Regions from separate parts of the Clostridium sp. Marseille-QA1073 genome, predicted to be linked through region 2. Evidence: riboswitches for the same ligand, from Rfam matches in the RefSeq annotation. Region 2 holds a riboswitch; each other region holds the start of a gene.
The links. A riboswitch is a leader RNA that binds a small molecule or an ion and turns the genes downstream of it on or off. The one in region 2 is predicted to bind cobalamin.
Positions count from the first base shown of each region.

Region 1: linked by a shared signal. The riboswitch ahead of ACY1IQ_RS02175 (nucleotide-binding protein) and the one ahead of hemA (glutamyl-tRNA reductase) in region 2 are both predicted to bind cobalamin.
Region 3: linked by a shared signal. The riboswitch ahead of ACY1IQ_RS17400 (cobyric acid synthase) and the one ahead of hemA (glutamyl-tRNA reductase) in region 2 are both predicted to bind cobalamin.

Region 1 covers NZ_JBSVQM010000002.1:63,957-67,249, forward strand. Annotated here, with positions in the region: gene ACY1IQ_RS02170 (ABC transporter substrate-binding protein) at 1-1,118, opposite strand, end outside; gene ACY1IQ_RS02175 (nucleotide-binding protein) at 1,140-1,910, opposite strand; cobalamin riboswitch at 2,055-2,244, opposite strand; gene ACY1IQ_RS02180 (endonuclease) at 2,457-3,110, opposite strand; gene ACY1IQ_RS02185 (methylated-DNA--[protein]-cysteine S-methyltransferase) at 3,110-3,293, opposite strand, start outside.
Region 2 covers NZ_JBSVQM010000018.1:220-3,512, reverse strand. Annotated here, with positions in the region: gene hemL (glutamate-1-semialdehyde 2,1-aminomutase) at 1-487, opposite strand, end outside; gene hemA (glutamyl-tRNA reductase) at 503-1,723, opposite strand; cobalamin riboswitch at 1,871-2,043, opposite strand; partial or broken gene ACY1IQ_RS14945 (metallophosphoesterase) at 2,717-3,293, shown strand, end outside.
Region 3 covers NZ_JBSVQM010000024.1:19,121-22,413, reverse strand. Annotated here, with positions in the region: gene ACY1IQ_RS17410 (HAD family hydrolase) at 1-224, opposite strand, end outside; gene ACY1IQ_RS17405 (hypothetical protein) at 1,120-1,284, shown strand; cobalamin riboswitch at 1,611-1,786, shown strand; gene ACY1IQ_RS17400 (cobyric acid synthase) at 1,904-3,293, shown strand, end outside.

The DNA.
Region 1 (3,293 bases), on a different contig from region 2:
TACTTTATATTTAATATTCTATTTATTTGATCTTCTTTTAAATTATAATTTAAAAATTTTGTATAGAAATCTTTTAATTCTTTTTTTATATCTAATTTATTAAATATTTCTGGCTGCTGAACAGTAGACATCCACTTAATCATAATTGGAGTCTCAGCGCAAGGAGCATCCCATCTATAAATACCCATTGGAGTCTTATATACCTTATTATTTTTTACTGCATCAATTTTACTCCAATCCTGTCCTTCAATCTTATTTTCTAAAATATCTTCTGGTTTGAAATCAGAAAAATTACTTAAATAGATTATTTCTGGATTCCATTCAATTATTTGCTCCATGGTTACATTTACCCATTGGCCTGGAGTATCTTTAGATACATTATTTCCTCCAGACATTTCTATAAAGGCATTATTAGCGGATTTACTTCCTGCAACTTTAAGTTCTTCATCTCTTAAGTACAATACTCTTGGCTTTTTACTTTGTTCATATTTATCTTTTACTGAAACAAAATATTCTTCTGTTTCCTTATGATATTCTATTAATTTTAATGCTTGATCTTGTTTATCTAATACATCCCCTATAACTTTTATTCCATTTTGAAGATCTTTAAGAGTTCCATATTTTAATGTAATACCAGGTATCCCAATATTTTTTAGCTGTTCAATTTCAGCTTCTTGGTAATCCCATATTATCATAGCATCAGGATTAAGCTTTTTTGCTTCTTCCATATGTATTGTGAAATCATTATCTACAAAATTAGTGCTTGCATTTTTAAGCTCTGGAGCCATATCATTTAAAATAGATTTTTCATAAGATTTTTGCGCTGAAGGGTGCATTCCACTAATTCTTTCCCCATTGCCATCAACTGCATAAATTATAGAAGCCCATGGAATTGGTACTGCTGCAATAGATTTAACCTCCGAAGGCATTTTAACTTCTTTACCTGTAGTATCTACAATAGTCTTAGTTCCATCTGTTTTTTCTTTTTTTGTTTGCTTAGTGCTTTCCTTTTCAGTAGGCTCATTATTTTTATTATTTGAACATCCCCCTATAATAAAAATTGATGATAACAGTACTGACATAACTATTAATTTTAAACTTTTTGTTTTTTTATTCATAAAAATTCCTCCTAAACTCTATTAATTTTTTAAGTATTTTTTAAAATAGTTGAACCCTTTTTCCCCAATGTATTTATAATCAATATGAGAAAATTCTCTTCCACTAAACCCTAAATAAGGTAGTGGAATAAACTTCACTTTATTTTCATATGGAATAAAATTTTGAAAAATAGGATCAGCTATAATAATATCTCCACTACTTATTTCCTCTAAAAGTTTCTTTTCTTCTTCAAAAAATTTCACTTCGGAATATCTATTATTTATATAAAAATTCTCAGAATTTGTCCCCTTCTTTATTGTTGATAAGATAGATATATTCTTCATTGCAAAATCTTCTTTAAGACATTTCTTTATGTCTGAAGAAGAGACTATATATATTGCGTCTACATATTTTTCTCTCATTGGAACAGAAAACCCACCACAAACAACATCACCTAGTACATCATATATAATTACATCCCAAGACTTATGAAGGATATTAAGATGTTCAAGTTCTTCCACCATAGTTATTATGCCTCTCCCTGCACAACCAACTCCAGCTTCAGGACCACCTGCTTCAACACAAGAAATCCCATTAAAGCCTATCTTTATAATATCTTCTTCCGCGATATTGTTTCCTTTCTCCTGAAGACTTTTAATAACAGATGGTATCTTTTTGCCTATTAAATTTCTACTAGAATCGCTTTTAGGATCACAGCCTATAAAAAGAACTTTAAGTCCAATACTAGAAAAAGTCGCTGCAACATTTGATGCTATTGTAGATTTTCCTATACCACCTTTTCCATAAAAGATTTATTTTTATTCATTTAAATTCCTCCTATAGAATATCTTTTAAAAATTTCCATATAAAAAAACCTCTCAATTCAAAAATCAAGAGGTTTCACTATTACTTGTGTAAAATAAGAAATATCTAAAACACCCTCTATCACTCGTAGAGTTCCGGTGAAAAAATAGGCAGGTCTTCTGACTCAAGTATCATCATCTTTTCTACCTTCCCAGTTTCCCAGTGGTTTATTTGAAAAGACTACACTCTTACAGCGGCGGGACCGTGTGGGATTTTCACCCAACTTCCCTTTTAATTAATGCAAGCAATTATCTGCACTAAACCTATTTCTTTATTATTCAATTTTGTTACGCTATTCCAATTATACAATAATATAGCAGTTAACACAAGTAGACAAAAAACTACATAAATATATATTTTAAAATATTTTTAAAGGTTTAAATGTATTTTTTATTTTCTAATATGTTTAAAGCTCTAAGGGACGGTTCATTTTTATTCCTAAAATTAAAAGCTTAATTTAGAATATAATTATGAACCGTCCCTTAAAATATTGATTACTTTATATAGCTACTGGGAATTCTCTTTTCACATATAGATTCAAGTGGGCATCCTTCACAATTAGGTGACTTTTTACAGTAACATTTAGCATGTTCTACAATAAGACCATGAAACTCGTTATATATGTATAAATCCTTTGGTATACTCTCCTCAATTTTAACTCTTAACTCATCATAATTTTTAGGTATATCATATCCAATTCTATATAATATACGCTTAGTATAAGTATCTACAATAAAAAAAGGAATATTTAAAGCATAAGTTAAAATTGAGTCAGCAGTCTCCCTTCCAACTCCTTTAATTTCTAATAATTCATCACGTAGGACTTGTCCATCTGTACCCTCTGTATTTTTAATATCATATGAGTATTTTTTAAACCATGAAGTAAGGGCCTTTAGTCTAATCGCCTTTTGATTATAGTATCCACTAGGTCGTATAATTTCTCCAAGTTCTTTATTTGAAACGGTTTCTATAAATTCTGGTGATAAGTTATCTCCTAAATTAGCTATTGCTTTCTCAACATTAGTCCATGATGTATTTTGTGTAAGTATTGCTCCAACCATCATCTCAAAAGCTGTCTTTGCAGGCCACCAACTTCTTTTTCCATAAGCCGTTAATAGTAAATTATAGATTTGTATTAATCCTTTCATCACTTTGCCTCCAATAATAACAATCGTTCTTTAATATCTATTCCTCCAATATATCCATTAAGCTTACCATTACTACCTACAACACGATGGCATGGGATAAAAATTGGTATTGGATTACGGTTGCATGCAAGCCCAACTGCACGTGCAGCTTTAGGCTTACCAACCTTTTCTGCTAATTCCTTA
Region 2 (3,293 bases):
CTTCTGTCATTACTCCTGAACCAGCACTTACTAAAAATCCATCAAAATGTCCATGATAACATCCAGCAAATTTTATAATTTTATTTTTATTAGTGTATCCTCTTGCTAGTTTTACTGCACTCATAGTAGCTTCTGTACCAGAGTTAACCATTCTTATTAAATCTATATTATCTAAAGTTTCACATAGATGTTTTGCAAGTTGTAATTCTAAGTTTGTTGGTGCGCCAAAGGCTATAGATTCTTCACAAGTTTCTTTTATTGCATCAATAACATCAGTGTCATTATGGCCTAGTATCATAGGACCCCAAGCACCAATGAAATCAATATACTTGTTTCCATCTTCATCGAATATGTATACACCATCACCTTTTTTTATCACAGGAGGTGTTATACCCATATCTTTTAAAGCTCTAACAGGACTATTAACTCCACCTGGTATGTATTTTTTTGATTCTTCAAAAATTTTAAAACTTCTTTCTGAATTCATTTTCTTCCTCCTTATTTAATTTATATCACAAAAGATTTTTTGTATTAATTTTAATGTTTCATCTCCATTACCTTTTAAAGTTTCCTCTTTTAAAACTTCAATAGCTCTATTTACATAAGCATTACTAGTACTTTTAATTAAAGTTTCAACTAATTTATCATTATCTTTTGTGTATTTTTTTTGAGTATAGGTTTTAAACCTGTTTTTATAAATGGAATTACCTTTATTTATCATATTAATGATATGAGGAGATAAGCTCCTAAGAGTTCTCCATTCATTATATTCTTCTATATACTTTTCAATTATATATTGGTGATTATCCATTATAACTTTTCTTAATTTTTTATTTTCCTCATCAATTATATGAACTTTATCTATATCATATACTGTGACATTTTTAAGTAGTTCTACATTTTTTTCAACATCCTTAGGAACTGCCAAATCAAATATTAATAATTCTTTATCACTTGGAATTTCATCTTTGGTTATAATAGCCTTAGGTGATGAAGTACAGCTTATTATGGTATCAACTAAATCATAATACTGATTTCTACATTCCATAGAAATTATTTTTACTTTATCATTATAGGTTAATAATTCATCTTTTTTAATCTTTTCTACATTTCTTCCTACAATGTATATATTATCGAAATTATTATCATTTCCTATTAATGTTTTATAGCAAAGTTTTCCCATTACCCCAAAGCCTATAATCATATAATTTCTTTTATTTCTCTTTATAGCTTCTTTCACAGCAATTGAAGATGCAGAAACAGGAATTTTATATAGAGTTGTAGCAGTTTTAAATTCCTTACCGCAAGCTATAGCATTAGTAAAAAGCCTTTCTAAAATGCCCTTTAAACTATTTGCTTTAACAGCAGCAAAATAAGCATCTTTAACTTGACCTAATATTTGATCTTCACCTAGAATTTTAGAATGAAAGCCACAACATAACTCCATTAAGTGTTTTATAGCAGCTTCACTTGTTGAGTGGAATATATATTTTTTATTATCTATATCCCAATTTAATATTGTAAAAATATTATTTATAATGTTTTCATCTACATTTTCAGAGGTAAAATAAACTTCTGTTCTATTACAGGTAGAAAGTATAACTACTTCATCGCAAATTCCTCTTAATTTTAATAAGCTTTCTTCTAATACATTGCTAGCAATGCTAAAGCAACTTCTTGTTTCTATATCAACTTCTCTATTTAGCCCTATTAGTTGAATCATCCATTAATCATCTCCTAGCTTATGTACCTTTACCTAGTATATTTACACAAATATTACGCAAATAAAAAAACTCACAATAAGTGAGCTTACATACTAAATCCTAATAGGTTACTTAAGTATCAACGCCACTTTCCTTCCCACCGAAGGCACAGCAAGTTGTTTATGGCAGGTCTCCTGACTTACGCATCAATCTCCTCTCACCTTCCCAAGCATAAGCTCAGTGGTCGAGATTCGTCTTCGTTACAGTAGCGGGGGCTGTAGTGGATTTTCACCACTTTCCCTATTATACTAATAATAGTACCATAAACTTAACATATTTCGTTGAGTCTAGTATATCATAAATACATTAGATTTTAAAGAATTTATTTTTAAAAAAGTCTAATTATTTAATTTTATCTTTAAATTATTGGTGTATATAAAGCTATAGATAACTTTTCTAATAAAGTTTTTAATTTGCGATTAAGCCAATTTCTTTAAAGATTTAGTAAAACTATTATTTTCTCAATTAGCATATTTTATAGATGTACTACTCCTAATTTTAATCTATCTCTGAGAATAATTAACACTTATTGGTATTGGAATTAAAACTACTAAATTCAAAATTCACAGTTCACAATTCACAATTTCGGATATTTCTCAGTGGTAACTGAGAAATTTAGAATTGATTAACTGTAGCGACGAACAGTGTTCGCCATATATTATTGAATAAATATTAAACTATAAGACGTATTAAAAAGAACTGACGAACACCGTTCACATCTACAATAAAACACTAGCAATTGTATTGCTAGTTAAAAAATCCATTAAAGAAATTATTTTAATCAAAAATAATTTCCACCTTAATTGTGCATTTTGCATTGTGAATTGTGAATTAAAATGTCATAGAGATATACATTAAATTTTAAGGTAGTTTATCTATAGAGTAATTTTAGAGGGATTTTTCATATATAGTTGAATAAATTTTAATAAAAGAATTTTAAGGAGAAAATAATTATGAAAACTTTAAAAAAGATAGTGGTAGTTACTTTACTTATGTTAATTTTCTTATACTTGGAAAATAATTCGATTGTTAAAAGTTATATAGAAATTGAACATAGTAAAATGGAAAATAATAATAAAATTAAAATAATACATTTATCTGATTTGCATTGTAAGAGCTTTGGTGAAAATCAAAAATATATTATAAATAAAATTAAAAAAGAGAAGCCGGATATTATAGCATTTACAGGTGATTTAATAGATAGTAGAAGATATGATGAAATACCTAGCTTAGAATTAATGAAAGAATTAGTTAAGATTTCACCAGTTTATTATGTAACTGGAAACCACGAATGGAGATACGGTAATGTAGATTATTTACAAAATAAATTAGAAGCTTTAGGAGTAAAGGTTTTAAGAAATAATAAGGAGCTAATAAAGATAAATAATCAAAGTATAGAAATTATAGGAATAGAAGATCCGTTAAGTAGTTATGGACAAGATAATGAAGCCAATATTGTAGAAAATTATCTTATGCATTTAATAAAAGAAGATAAGAATTTTAAACTGCTTTTAAGTCATAGACCAGAAA
Region 3 (3,293 bases), on a different contig from region 2:
TTGCTGTTTTTGCCGTATTTCTCTATAAGATCTGTTAAAGCAGCGTAATTTTCAGGAGCCCAGTTACCCTTTTCAAGTTTAACTTCATTTTTGTTATCAGTTTGTTCTACTTTAGTGTCATTTTTAGTTTCTTCTGTTTTAGCAGAATTTCCACATGCAACTAAAGAAAAAGACATAATGCATGCTAATGATAAGCCAAGAGTTTTTCTTTTAAAATTATTCATAGTTATCTCTCCTCATTTGTGATTTTAATTTTTAATAGAAATAGTTCAATATGCTAAATAAAACGTATTGTTAAAAATTATTAACAATGCTTAACATAATCTTTACAATTAACTTATATAACGAGCATCAAAAAATGTCAATATAAAATTGAATTTTATTATTCTTAAGTTAAAATTTTATATTTTATGGAAAAAATATGGAGATAAACTATGCACTAGGAGTTGCATCTTCTCATGAATCAGACAAGAGCATCCAAGAGTTATAAGAGATACTATGAAATAAAAAATTGATATAAATGAGCAGATTAAATTAGATGAGATTAAAATCACAATGATAGATGAGCATTCTCTTTTAATTGTTATAAGTCAAGCTGAAGAAATGCTAAATAATAAAGATGCTCTACTAAGATTCACAAGCTTATGTAGTGGGAGCATTATAAAAAATAATTAGTAGGAATGTGATATGGATTGTCATCACTTTTTAATACAATTTTTATTTGGTCATTAGGTGTCATATAATTGGGAGCACTGTGAATAAGTTTACAATTGGAACTGAATTATTCACTGAATTTCAATATTACGGTAGTTGTTATACTTTGGTGATTAATTTTTTGTTTCAACTTAGAAATTTTTCATATGAAATCTTTAATTTCTTATTTTTAGTCTGATCATATCTTAAAAAATGATAAATTTTCACTAAGGAGCATCTTAAATTATTTATATTCTCTGAAATAAAGACTTTAGATTCATTAAGAGATATGGAAGCTGCAATAAAAATGACGAAAAGTTACAAGAAATCGTTCAAGTAGTCTTTCATGCTGGTACATCTAGAAATGATAGCGAAAGAAATCCACAAATTTTCGTTGATATTTTCAATTTAACTATAGCTAAATTAATGAGATTGACTCCAAAAGTTTCAAAGGAAAATATTAAAGATTTAGGAAATATTAAAATACTTGATTCATCAATAGTGATAGCTTCACTTAAATTATTTCCATGGACAAATTACAAATCTGAAATTGATGGAATAAAATTTCATACTTTATTTTATTTGATTTAAAAAGTTCAGCTATGTTCAGAGCGTGGGCATAAAAATTTAGAAGTAAAAAATTATCACTTAGAAAATGAATTTGTCCGAATTGTGTTGTACATCACGATAGAGATATAAATATTAGTAAAAATCTACCGAAATTAGTAATTAGTGAGGTTGGAATGACCTTTTGAGTATGGGTAAACTTGTTCCAATAGGAATATTGACCATGAAGTTATCACTTCAATGGAATAAGTGGTAGTAGTTCATAAAGTTACATAACTTGACATAGAATTAATTTAAATCTATAATTTTATTTGTGATAGATTTAAATTCAAATTAAAGCAATATAAAAATTCAATAATAAGAATTTAGGTGCTTTTATAAGTGAAAAGGGAATGTGGTTAAATTCCACAGCAGCCCCCGCTACTGTAAATGATGACGAACCTTAAATATACCACTCTTTTAAAGGGGAAGGTTAAGGGGAGAATGAATCAAAAGCCAGGAGACCTGCCTAAATCTTAAGTAAAAGCTTTCGGAGGGAAAGTTCTATTAGTATGAGGGGACATTCTGCAGATTATTTATACAAATAGAGGTGAACTTAGAGAGTTTGCCTCTATTATTTTTTTATTTGAAAGGGAGTTTTAATATGGCAAAGATAATGGTGCAAGGAACAGCATCTTCCGTAGGCAAGAGTATATTAGTTACAGCACTATGTAGAATTTTTAAACAAGATGGATATAAGGTATGTCCATATAAATCACAAAATATGTCATTAAATTCATACATAACTTTAGATGGTAAAGAGATGGGACGTGCGCAAGTATTACAAGCTTATGCTTGTGGATTAGAGCCAGAAGCATACATGAATCCTATACTATTAAAACCAACTAGTGATAAGAAATGTCAAATAATTGTAAACGGAGAGGTTTACGGAAATAGCACAGCAATGGAATATCATAATATGAAATTAGAGTTTAGAGATATGCTAAAAACTCAATTTGAAGAGTTAGAAAATCAATTTGACATTATAGTTATGGAAGGTGCAGGTAGTCCAGCAGAAATAAATTTACGAGATAGAGATATAGTAAATATGGGGATGGCAGAACTTGTAGACGCGCCTGTAGTCCTAGTTGGAGATATTGATAAAGGTGGAGTTTTTGCTTCATTAGTAGGAACATTAATGCTTCTTACAGAAGAAGAAAGAGAAAGAATAAAGGGAACTATCATCAATAAATTTAGAGGTGATGTAGATATATTAAAGCCAGGTATTGACATGCTTGAAGATATATCTAAAAAACAGTGTATAGGAGTTGTACCACATTTTACATTAGCTCTAGAAGATGAGGATGGAGCTGTAGAATTAAATAAAAAGATAACAAATAAAATTGATATAGCTGTTATCAAGCTTCCTAGAATCTCAAATTTTACTGATGTAGATGCACTTAAAAATGAAGAAGATGTTTCAGTAAGATTTATAACTTCTGTAGAAGAATTTATAAATCCTGATTTATTAATTATACCAGGAAGTAAAAATACCATTGAAGATTTAAATGCACTTAAAACTTCTGGACTTTTTGATAAGATTAAAGAATATAGTAAAAATGGAGAAATAATAGGAATTTGTGGTGGATATCAAATGCTAGGTAAGAAAATCACAGATCCATATGGTGTAGAAACAGATCTATCAGAAATAGAAGGATTAGGACTGTTAGACATAGAGACAGTTTTTGAGCAGAAAAAGGTAACTACTAGAGTAGAAGCAGATTTAATTGATAATAAAGTCTTCAACACTGATAGAGATAAATTATCTGTATATGGTTATGAAATTCATATGGGGATTTGCAAATACGGTAAAAATGCCAATCCACTATTTAATATAAAAACTCAAAATACAAAAGAGGTAAATTATAATGATGGAGCCATTAATGAGTATGGCAATATAATGGGATCTTATATTCACGGAATTTTTGATAAAATAGATTTTAGAGAAGTTATAGTTAACAAGCTTAGAAGTAAAAAGGGCATAGAATTAAAAA